Regions from separate parts of the Bacillus sp. AC266 genome, predicted to be linked through region 2. Evidence: riboswitches for the same ligand, from Rfam matches in the RefSeq annotation. Region 2 holds a riboswitch; each other region holds the start of a gene.
What was found. A riboswitch is a leader RNA that binds a small molecule or an ion and turns the genes downstream of it on or off. The one in region 2 is predicted to bind lysine.

Region 1: another riboswitch for lysine. It lies ahead of AC0IXC_RS21480 (amino acid permease); the one in region 2 lies ahead of AC0IXC_RS13980 (aspartate kinase).
Region 3: another riboswitch for lysine. It lies ahead of AC0IXC_RS02105 (amino acid permease); the one in region 2 lies ahead of AC0IXC_RS13980 (aspartate kinase).

What each region holds. Positions count from the first base shown of each region.
Region 1 covers NZ_CEEDEC010000005.1:297,146-300,436, forward strand. The annotation lists gene gapN (NADP-dependent glyceraldehyde-3-phosphate dehydrogenase) at 1-994, shown strand, start outside; lysine riboswitch at 1,172-1,353, shown strand; gene AC0IXC_RS21480 (amino acid permease) at 1,500-2,924, shown strand; gene AC0IXC_RS21485 (ABC transporter permease) at 2,985-3,291, shown strand, end outside.
Region 2 covers NZ_CEEDEC010000003.1:156,260-159,550, reverse strand. The annotation lists gene AC0IXC_RS13980 (aspartate kinase) at 268-1,497, opposite strand; lysine riboswitch at 1,699-1,885, opposite strand; gene AC0IXC_RS13975 (DoxX-like family protein) at 2,078-2,986, shown strand; gene AC0IXC_RS13970 (DUF4166 domain-containing protein) at 2,991-3,291, shown strand, end outside.
Region 3 covers NZ_CEEDEC010000001.1:421,016-424,306, reverse strand. The annotation lists gene AC0IXC_RS02115 (sulfite exporter TauE/SafE family protein) at 1-542, shown strand, start outside; gene AC0IXC_RS02110 (GNAT family N-acetyltransferase) at 583-1,032, opposite strand; lysine riboswitch at 1,418-1,610, shown strand; gene AC0IXC_RS02105 (amino acid permease) at 1,723-3,189, shown strand.

The sequences.
Region 1 (3,291 bases), on a different contig from region 2:
TGTTGTATTAGCAATTGCACCATTTAACTACCCAGTAAACTTATCTGCTGCAAAACTTGCACCAGCACTTATTATGGGTAACGCTGTTATCTTCAAACCAGCAACTCAAGGTGCAATTAGCGGTGTTAAAATGGTTGAAGCACTTCATAAAGCTGGCCTTCCAAAAGGTCTTGTAAACGTAGCTACAGGACGCGGTTCTGTAATTGGTGACTACTTAGTAGAACATCCTGGCGTAAATATGGTATCGTTCACAGGTGGTACAAATACAGGTAAACATTTAGCGAAAAAAGCTGCGATGATTCCACTTGTATTAGAACTTGGTGGTAAAGATCCTGGTATCGTTTGTGAAGATGCAGACTTACAAGAAGCTGCAAAGCATATCGTAAGCGGTGCATTCTCTTACTCAGGTCAACGTTGTACAGCTATTAAGCGTGTACTTGTACATGAAAATGTAGCAGACGAACTAGCTGGCTTATTAAAAGAGCAAGTAGCTGAACTATCAGTTGGATCTCCAGAACAAAACAGCACAATCGTTCCATTAATCGACGACAAATCTGCTGACTTCGTTCAAGGTTTAATTGACGATGCTGCTGAAAAAGGTGCAACAATCGTTATCGGTAACAAACGTGAGCGCAACCTAATTTATCCAACATTAATCGACAACGTAACAGAAGAAATGAAAGTTGCTTGGGAAGAGCCATTTGGCCCAATCCTTCCAATCATCCGTGTTTCTTCTGACGAACAAGCGATTGAAATTGCTAACAAATCAGAGTTCGGTCTGCAAGCAAGTGTCTTCACAAAAGACATTAACAAAGCATTTGCAATTGCTAACAAAATCGACACTGGTTCTGTTCAAATTAACGGACGCACAGAGCGCGGCCCTGACCACTTCCCATTCATCGGTGTAAAAGGTTCAGGTATGGGCGCACAAGGTATTCGTAAGAGCCTTGAGTCTATGACTCGTCAAAAAGTAACTGTATTAAACTTAGTTTAATCTTATATGTAGCAGCTGATCTAATATTTAGGTCAGCTGCTTTTTAGTTAAAATCCTCCGGGACCTAATAACAAATTCTTCTCTATAATCTGATTATTACTATATCCATTGACGTATAAAAATACATTTGTTACTCTTAAACATGTTAATTTAATACATAAATCCTCATTCGTATCTCGGTGAGGTAGAGGTTGCAGTCATTAAGAGTATCATTTCAGGAGATGTAGTGGCATTGATGAAGAAATGAGAAAGGAATGATTGCCGAAGTAAGTCGTGTCCACCATGCACGCTTGCTGGGTCTGCATTTAATAAGTGCAGAACTGTCACAAACGTTTCGTTTGTGGAGAGCTATCGAGAGGTATGTCGTGGGTTTCTTATAAGATAGAAAGCATGTAGCGGCAAATTACGTGCTTTTTTTGTTTTGTTTGAACCTTCTCTTCCTTATCAGGAAGACATACATATCTCCTCGCTTGACTTGGTTATACTAACTTTGGAGGTATTTTCTATGCAACAAAAAAAATGGGGCTTTTGGGTACTAACAGCTTTCGTTGTCGGTAACATGGTTGGCGCTGGTATTTTCATGGTGCCAAGTACGTTAGCACAAACAGCAAGCCCACTCGGTGTCACTTTAGCTTGGTTAACAACAGGGTTTGGTGTTTTAATGCTAGCTCTTGTTTTCGGTAATTTAGCAATTCGTCGTCCTGATTTAACGACAGGACCACAAAGTCATGCATATGCTTTATTCTCAACACCAAAAAGAAAGAAAATGGCTGGTTTCAGCATGGTATGGGGATATTGGGTTGCAAACTGGGCAAGTAACGTTGCCATTATTACATCTTTCGCGGGATATTTATCGCTCTTCTTCCCAATTATGAAAGATACACGACTACTATTTTCAATTGGCTCTTTCAATATAGAAGTTGGAAAACTAATTACATTTACTATTTGTTCCATCTTACTTTGGGGAACACATTTAATTTTAACAAACGGTGTAAGCGGAGCTGGGAAGCTAAACTTCTTAGCAACAACAACGAAAGTAACTGGATTCCTTCTATTCATCATTGTTACGTTATTTGCGTTCGAAGCTTCAAAGTTTGGACAATGGTACACACCAATGATCGATAAAGAAGGCGTATCACACGGTCTACTTTCACAAGTAAACTTAGCTGCTCTTACAACACTTTGGGCATTTATCGGGATTGAATCAGCCGTTCTTTTATCAAACCGAGCTACCTCTCCAAAAACGGTAAAACGCGCAACTGTTGCAGGATTACTTATCACAGTTGCAATTTACTTAGGAATTACAATTTTAACAATGGGTGTACTTCACGTTGATAAATTACAAGCTTCTGAACGTCCATTAGCAGATGCATTAAACGCTGCAATGGGTCATGGCGGCGGGAAACTTATGGCATTACTTGCTCTTACTTCCCTATTCGGTTCAATATTAGGCTGGATTTTATTAAGCTCAGAAGTACCTTATCAAGCAGCAAAAGAAGGTTTCTTCCCTTCCTTCTTCGCAAAAACGAATAAAAAAGGAAGTCCAATTCATTCACTACGATTAACAAACATTATGTCGCAAGTGTTCTTATTCTCAACATTATCAGGAACAATTGCGGAAGCTTATACATTCGTTATTACCGTATCAACACTGGCCTACCTCATTCCATATCTCGTTTCACCAATCTTCCAGTTAAAACTAGTCGCAACTGGTGAAACATATAAGAATGAAATGGGTTCAAGAATTATGGATGGTGTAGTTGCAGTTATCGCACTTTGCTATGCACTATGGGTTATTAAAACCGGCGCATCCGATATAAAAACATTTCTTCTCGGAATTGGTTTATTCGGGATTGGCTTTGCCTTCTATCCATTAATGAATCGTGATCAGAAAAAAAATAAAGAAAAGAAAAACGAGCAAGTTGCGTAACGCAATTTGCTCGTTTTTTACTTTATAAAACATATATAATAGAAAAAAGAGGTGAAAAACATGTCAATCGAATCACTATGGAGCTCTCGCTTTCAACAACATATTCAAAATGCCATCACATACTTTGCACGTATGATTAACGGTTTACTATATAGCTTCATCTTCGTCTCATGTGTAGGTGCATATTATTACGCTAAGTTTCTTAAAACGGATCCTTCTAAAGGAATATCTCTATTGCTTATTACAATCGTCTTAACAGCGATTATAACGAGATGCCCAATACGTACATTTATTCAAAAGCCCGATGCTGTCTATTTACTAGCACTAGAAGAGAAATTAACTTCTTATTTTAAAAAATCTCTTCTAT
Region 2 (3,291 bases):
TTATGTGTAAAAATTTATCCCGCTATTTGCGGGCAATAAGACTCCCACCTCAAAATTCGGCGAATGCGAGGAAGTTAGGTGGGAGATAACTGCCCGATTGTTGAATAGAATGACTTGCTTCCGTTTTTTAACAATTTTATTGTTCTTCAAACGACTTGATTTTAAACTAAATAACCTTTTTCTCACTTTCCACTATGCAAACAGCTTTCTATTTATATAGGAAGGAAATAGATTCATATAATTTGTTGTAAGTTTTACTGGTGGAAATTAAATCATTTGCACTAAAGGTTCAATTTTCGCCATAAATGATTGATGAAGTGCTTCAACACCCGTTACTAAATGAAGACGGTCAATAACGACAGATACTTTAATTTCTGATGTACTTACCATTTTAATATGAATATCTTCTTCTTTTAAAGTAGTGAACATATTCGCAGCAACTCCTGGGTTAGATACCATACCAGATCCTACAATTGATACTTTTGCTAAATGATTTTCATGTTCTACAGATTCGTAGTGAAGTGCTTCTTGATGTTGTTCCAATACTTCTAATGTTTCTCTTAAATCATTAGAATGGATTGAGAAGGAGAGGTGAACAGTTCCTTCATTTGTAATACTTTGAATAATAATATCCACATTAATATGTGCTGCTGCTAATGTAGAGAAAACTGTTGAAAGTGCACCTTGTTCTAATCCTTTAATTGTGACGCGTGTAATATTATCCTCAAATGCAATACCTTTAACGATTGATTGTTGTTCCATGTTACATTCTCCCCTTACAATTGTTCCGTTTTCTTGTTCCATACTTGAGCGAACTTCTAAAATTACATTATGATTTTTAGCAAATTCAACAGCGCGTGGGTGTAATACGCCAGCACCGAGGTTGGCAAGCTCTAACATTTCGTCATAAGAAATTTCATCTAATTTATAAGCATCTTGTACAACTCGTGGATCAGTCGTATATACGCCGGTCACATCCGTATAAATATCACATTTTTTTGCTTTTAGTGCAGCAGCTAATGCGACAGCAGTCGTATCAGAGCCACCGCGGCCAAGTGTGGTAATTTCATTTTCTTCACTTACTCCTTGGAAACCAGCTACTATAACAATCGTGCCTTCAGTAAGGTGAGACTGAATACGAGTAGTGTTAATGTCAATAATCCGTGCACTACTATGTACAGATTCTGTCGTAATACCAGCTTGCCATCCTGTTAATGAAATTGCGTTATAACCTTTTGTTTGTAGTGCCATTGTTAATAATGAAATGGTTACTTGTTCTCCTGTAGATAGGAGCATATCCATTTCACGTTTACTTGGATTTTCAGTAATAGCGTTAGCAAGTGCTACAAGTTTATCCGTACTTTTTCCCATTGCTGAAACGACAGAGACAATACTATGTCCTCGTTCATATTCTTCAATAATTAAATTTGCTACATGTTGAATGCGTTCGACGCTTCCGACAGAAGTACCGCCAAATTTTTGTACAATCGTTTCCATTACGAATTCCTTCTTTCGTCCATTTTTAAGAATAGGTTAGGACATATACAAATCCCAATATTCCTGTAGTTACCAGAGAGAAAAACAAAAAACACCATCTCAAATAAGTGAGGATGGTGCTGTTACAGGAAAAGGGAAACAGAAAACGGAGCTAATAAAAAAACCGCCAAAAAAGGAATATCATAAAAATGATATCTCTTTTTTGTAGATAGCTCTTCATACGTACACGTCTGTACATATGACAGTTCTGTTTCTATTCGAAAACAGCCCCAATTGATAAATGCAGAGAAATTTATCAATTTCGGCAACACTTCCTTTCCTCTAAAATCATAGACATCTCTGTGTCTCCTTTAGAATACTTATAAGCGTTGCAACCTCTATCTCACGTTTTAGGCGAGAGTGTATGATTTATGAAGTTGTTGGTAACATTTGTTTTATAATAATTTAAATTTTTCAGGGAATCAAGTGTTTTTTGTATTTTTTTGAAATTCTATCTTTTTATTAAATTAGTTTGTGAAAAATGTAGCAAAATCGATTCATTGCATGTACATTGAAAATATAGCGCATGGGAGGTGGAAGGATGGGGAAGAAAAAGCCTATTTATGTAGCCACAGAAATGAACACAACAATGGAGAAACTATGGGCATATACACAAGAGCCTGATATACATACAGAGTGGGATGCTCGTTTTACTGAGATTTCGTATTTAGAAAAAAAAGAGGGAGAACCACAGAAGTTTTTATATAAAACAAAGATCGGATTTGGACTTGAAATAGCCGGAGAAGGGGAATCGATAGGTGAAATAAGAAAAGAAACTGGAGAACGCATTTCCTCTTTAAAATTTTGGACAGACAATCAATTATCACTTATACAAATAGGGCGTGGTTATTGGAAGTATACACCGAATGAAGAACATATTCATTTTGAAACGCAATATGATTATGATACGAGATTTGGTCGTATAGGAAATGTGATAGATTTATATGTTTTTCGTCCACTATTAGGTTGGGCGACAGCATGGAGTTTTGATGCTTTAAAATTATGGTTAGAAAAGGGACTTCATCCTAAGTTGCTAATTAGAAGAACGATGACGTATTGGCTAGTTTGCTTTTTATTTGCTTTCGTATGGTTATATCAAGGGATTGTACCGAAATTGATGTTTACTCATTCAGAAGAAGTAAAGATGCTTTCTGCACTAATCGGATCGAATGAAAGTAGTATTTTTATACTTAAAATAGTTGGATTTTTAGAAATAATATGGGGTGTTATGTGGCTATTTCCACTTCAAAAGCGAAAACTATTTATATTGCATATTATATTGTTGATAGTTTTAACATTAGCGGCAGGATCGACGAATATCGCTAGTTTTACGCAACCGTTTAATCCGATTACATTAAATTTTCTTCTAATAGGGTTATCGATTGTCGGTTATATAAATAGCACGAATTTGCCAAGCGCAAAAAATTGCAAGAGGACGAGAAAGGGATAAGTATATGGTTAATATTTATGAAAGATTATTAGGGGATTCTTATAAAAGGCTTCATCCAAAATTGCAGGAACGATATGCGATAACAAAGGAAAATAGCTTTATTGGGGAAGGGGAAATGGATGAAATTTATGGAGGATCTTTTTTCGTTAAATTAATATTAAAAATTACATCGAAGTTTCGAATGTTTTTCTCTGAGCGAGGGCAAAAAGTTTCGTTTGTGATACATAATACCGCTGAGCGAGATGAACATGGAAATGAGTTTGTACGGTGGAATCGTACTTTTTATTTTCATAATAAGAAAAGAT
Region 3 (3,291 bases), on a different contig from region 2:
AAAAACAAATTGTTTCTTCAAATAAGCGTATGTCTGCTAAACAACTTGTACCACTTGGCTTATTCGCTGGATTCGTCGATTCAACTGGCGGCGGTGGTTGGGGGCCGATTACGACACCTGTTCTTCTTGCAAGAGGAAATGAAGCTAGAAAAGTTATTGGATCTGTAGATACGAGTGAATTTCCTGTTTCACTCGCTGCAACGATTGGCTTTTTCATTTCACTTGGCTGGGAACAAGTAAGCTGGGTTTGGGTATTTGCCCTCATGCTTGGTGGTATTGTTGCCGCACCAATCGCCGCATGGTTAGTACGCATCGTTCCTTCTCATTTACTTGGCGTACTCGTTGGCGGACTTATTATCTTTACGAATATACGTACACTGCTTACTACATTTAAAGTAGATCCAACTATTATTTCACTTTCTTACGTTGCAGTTGGTCTTGTCGTTATTATATCTATTTTTATTGCTGTTCGTAATCATTCCAATCGTTCTAACGTATCGACAGCCGGCTATCCGAAAGATCAAAAACAAATGTTACCATAATTAATAATAATACCGCCCGATTTACTTCGAGCGGTATTTTTTATTTTTCTATTTTCCAATTGACCATCGTTTCAGTACTATTTACTCTTTTCATATGTAATTTCTCTAATACACGAATGGAGCTATAATTATCAAGGAGTGTCTCCGCTATAATCGTTTTCACTTCCCCTGTTTGAAAAGCCCATTTCATTAATTCACTAACTGCTTCTGTTGCATACCCCTTATTCCAATATTTCTCAATAAATCCGTAACCAATTTCTACCGTATGTTGCTCATTCGGTTTCCCTTTAAATCCTATATCACCTAGAACCACATCATCCTCTTTCCGAATAACATACCACGGTCCCCACGGTAATGAAGCCACATCTCGTTTCACATTTTCTATATGCCCTACAATATGTGGGCCACTATTGTATCCTTGATTATTCGCAATTTGAATCCATTCTTCTGTACACGGTACTATATATAATCTTTCCGTTTCTAATTTCATAATGATATCCCCTTTTCAATTAAACAATACCTCAATTTTATCAGAAATAAAAAGAATATTCATTCTATTTATCGGATTTATACTTATTTCTTTGAAACGAATTTAAGGAATAATCCCCTTTTAATAGTTATGTCGAATTATATTTTCTGAATTTTCTTTTAATTTTAAAGGGTTTTTCAATATTTTTTGCGAAACATTTGTATAACAATTTTTTCTTTGCTTATTGTTACATAAAAGTAGGTTCGGGTGGAGTTTTGCAAGCGTTTCCTATACAATAACCGATATTTTTTGACTTTTCCTAACAAAATCCCTTGCAATATATTCAGAAAGTCATTACAATTGCCATATATTAAATATCTTAGCAATATATAAATCCTCATCAATCCGATGAGGTAGAGGTTGCGACTTTTAAAAGTAAAATGGACGAGACACAGCGAATGTCACTGACTCCGTTTGAAAGGAAAAGTTGCCGAAGTTTATATTTCTTCTCTGGAAATATGAGCTGGGGCTGTCTCCGAAAGGAACAGAACTGTCACGTTTACAAAATTACCGTGTAAACGTGGTGTGCTATCTTAACGGAAGGGTATGATGGGGTGGTTATTTGTGAAACGTTCCGCCTAATTCCTTTGGCGGTTTTTTGTATTTTTCTCCCCCGCTCCTTCCTAACCTACAAGAAAAGGAGTGTTGAACATGAATAGCGCAACAAATCAATCTACCTCTAAAACGCAAACTACACAAGGACAAGGTGAATTAAAACGCGGATTAAAATCTCGTCACCTTACGATGATTTCTCTCGGTGGTACAATTGGTACCGGATTATTTCTTGCCAGTGGTGGTGTTATCCATTCAGCTGGTCCTGGCGGTGCATTAGTCGCATATGCCGCAATTGGAATTATGGTTTATTTTTTAATGACAAGCTTAGCAGAACTCGCGGCTTACATGCCTGTTACTGGATCTTTTAGTACTTATGCAACAAAATTTGTTGATCCATCACTTGGTTTTGCACTTGGATGGAACTATTGGTATAACTGGGCGATTACGATTGCAGCTGAACTAGCGGCCGTAACATTAATTATGAAATTTTGGTTCCCAGATACCCCTTCTCTTATTTGGAGTGGACTTTGTTTAGCTATTATTTTTCTCTTAAACTATTTATCTGTTAAAGGTTTTGGTGAATCTGAATATTGGTTCGCACTTATTAAAGTAGTTACTATTATTATCTTTTTAATTGTCGGTTTTATGATGATTTTTGGAATTATGGGCGGCGAATCTGTCGGCTTTAAAAACTTCACTGTTGCAGATGCACCATTTAATGGCGGCATCATGGCAATTATCGGTGTATTTATGGCTGCTGGTTTCTCATTCCAAGGAACTGAATTATTAGGAGTAGCTGCTGGTGAAACTGCTGATCCAGAACGCAATATTCCAAAAGCAATTCGTTCTATCTTTTGGCGTATTATATTATTCTACATTTTAGCAATTCTCGTTATCGGTTTATTAATTCCTTATACGACTGATAGCCTTGCAGCAAGTGATGTTACAGTAAGTCCATTTACACTTGTATTTGAAAAAGCGGGCGTTGCCTTCGCTGCTTCTGTTATGAACGCTGTTATTTTAACTGCAGTACTTTCTGCTGGTAACTCTGGAATGTACGCATCAACTCGTATGCTTTGGGATTTAGCTCGCCAAGGAAAAGCACCAAAGTTCTTAGGAAAATTAGATAGCCGCGGTGTACCTGTTAACGCATTAATCGCAACATCAGTAGTTGGTAGCGTCGCTTTCATCGCTTCTTTATTCGGTGACGGTGTTGTATACATTTGGTTATTAAATGCTTCTGGGATGTCAGGATTTATTGCTTGGGTAGGGATTGCTATTAGTCATTACCGTTTCCGTAAAGCTTATATTGCACAAGGGAAAGATTTAAAAGATTTACCATATCAAGCAAAATGGTTCCCGTTCGGTCCAATCTTTGCATTTACACTTTGTGTTATCGTTATTTTAGGTCAAAACTACGGAGCATTTACAGGAGCATCTATCGACTGGAACGGTGTACTCGTTTCTTACATCGGTTTACCACTCTTCTTAGTACTATGGTTAGGTTATAAATTTACTAAGAAAACGAAAGTCATTCCACTTGATAAATGTGAACTGAAATAGAGTATAGCAAAACGAGCAAACAAATTTGTTTGCTCGTTTTTTTATTACAATTCCATTTACTTCCCTATTTCTTATCTTTTTGCAATAATAAAGTAAATACAC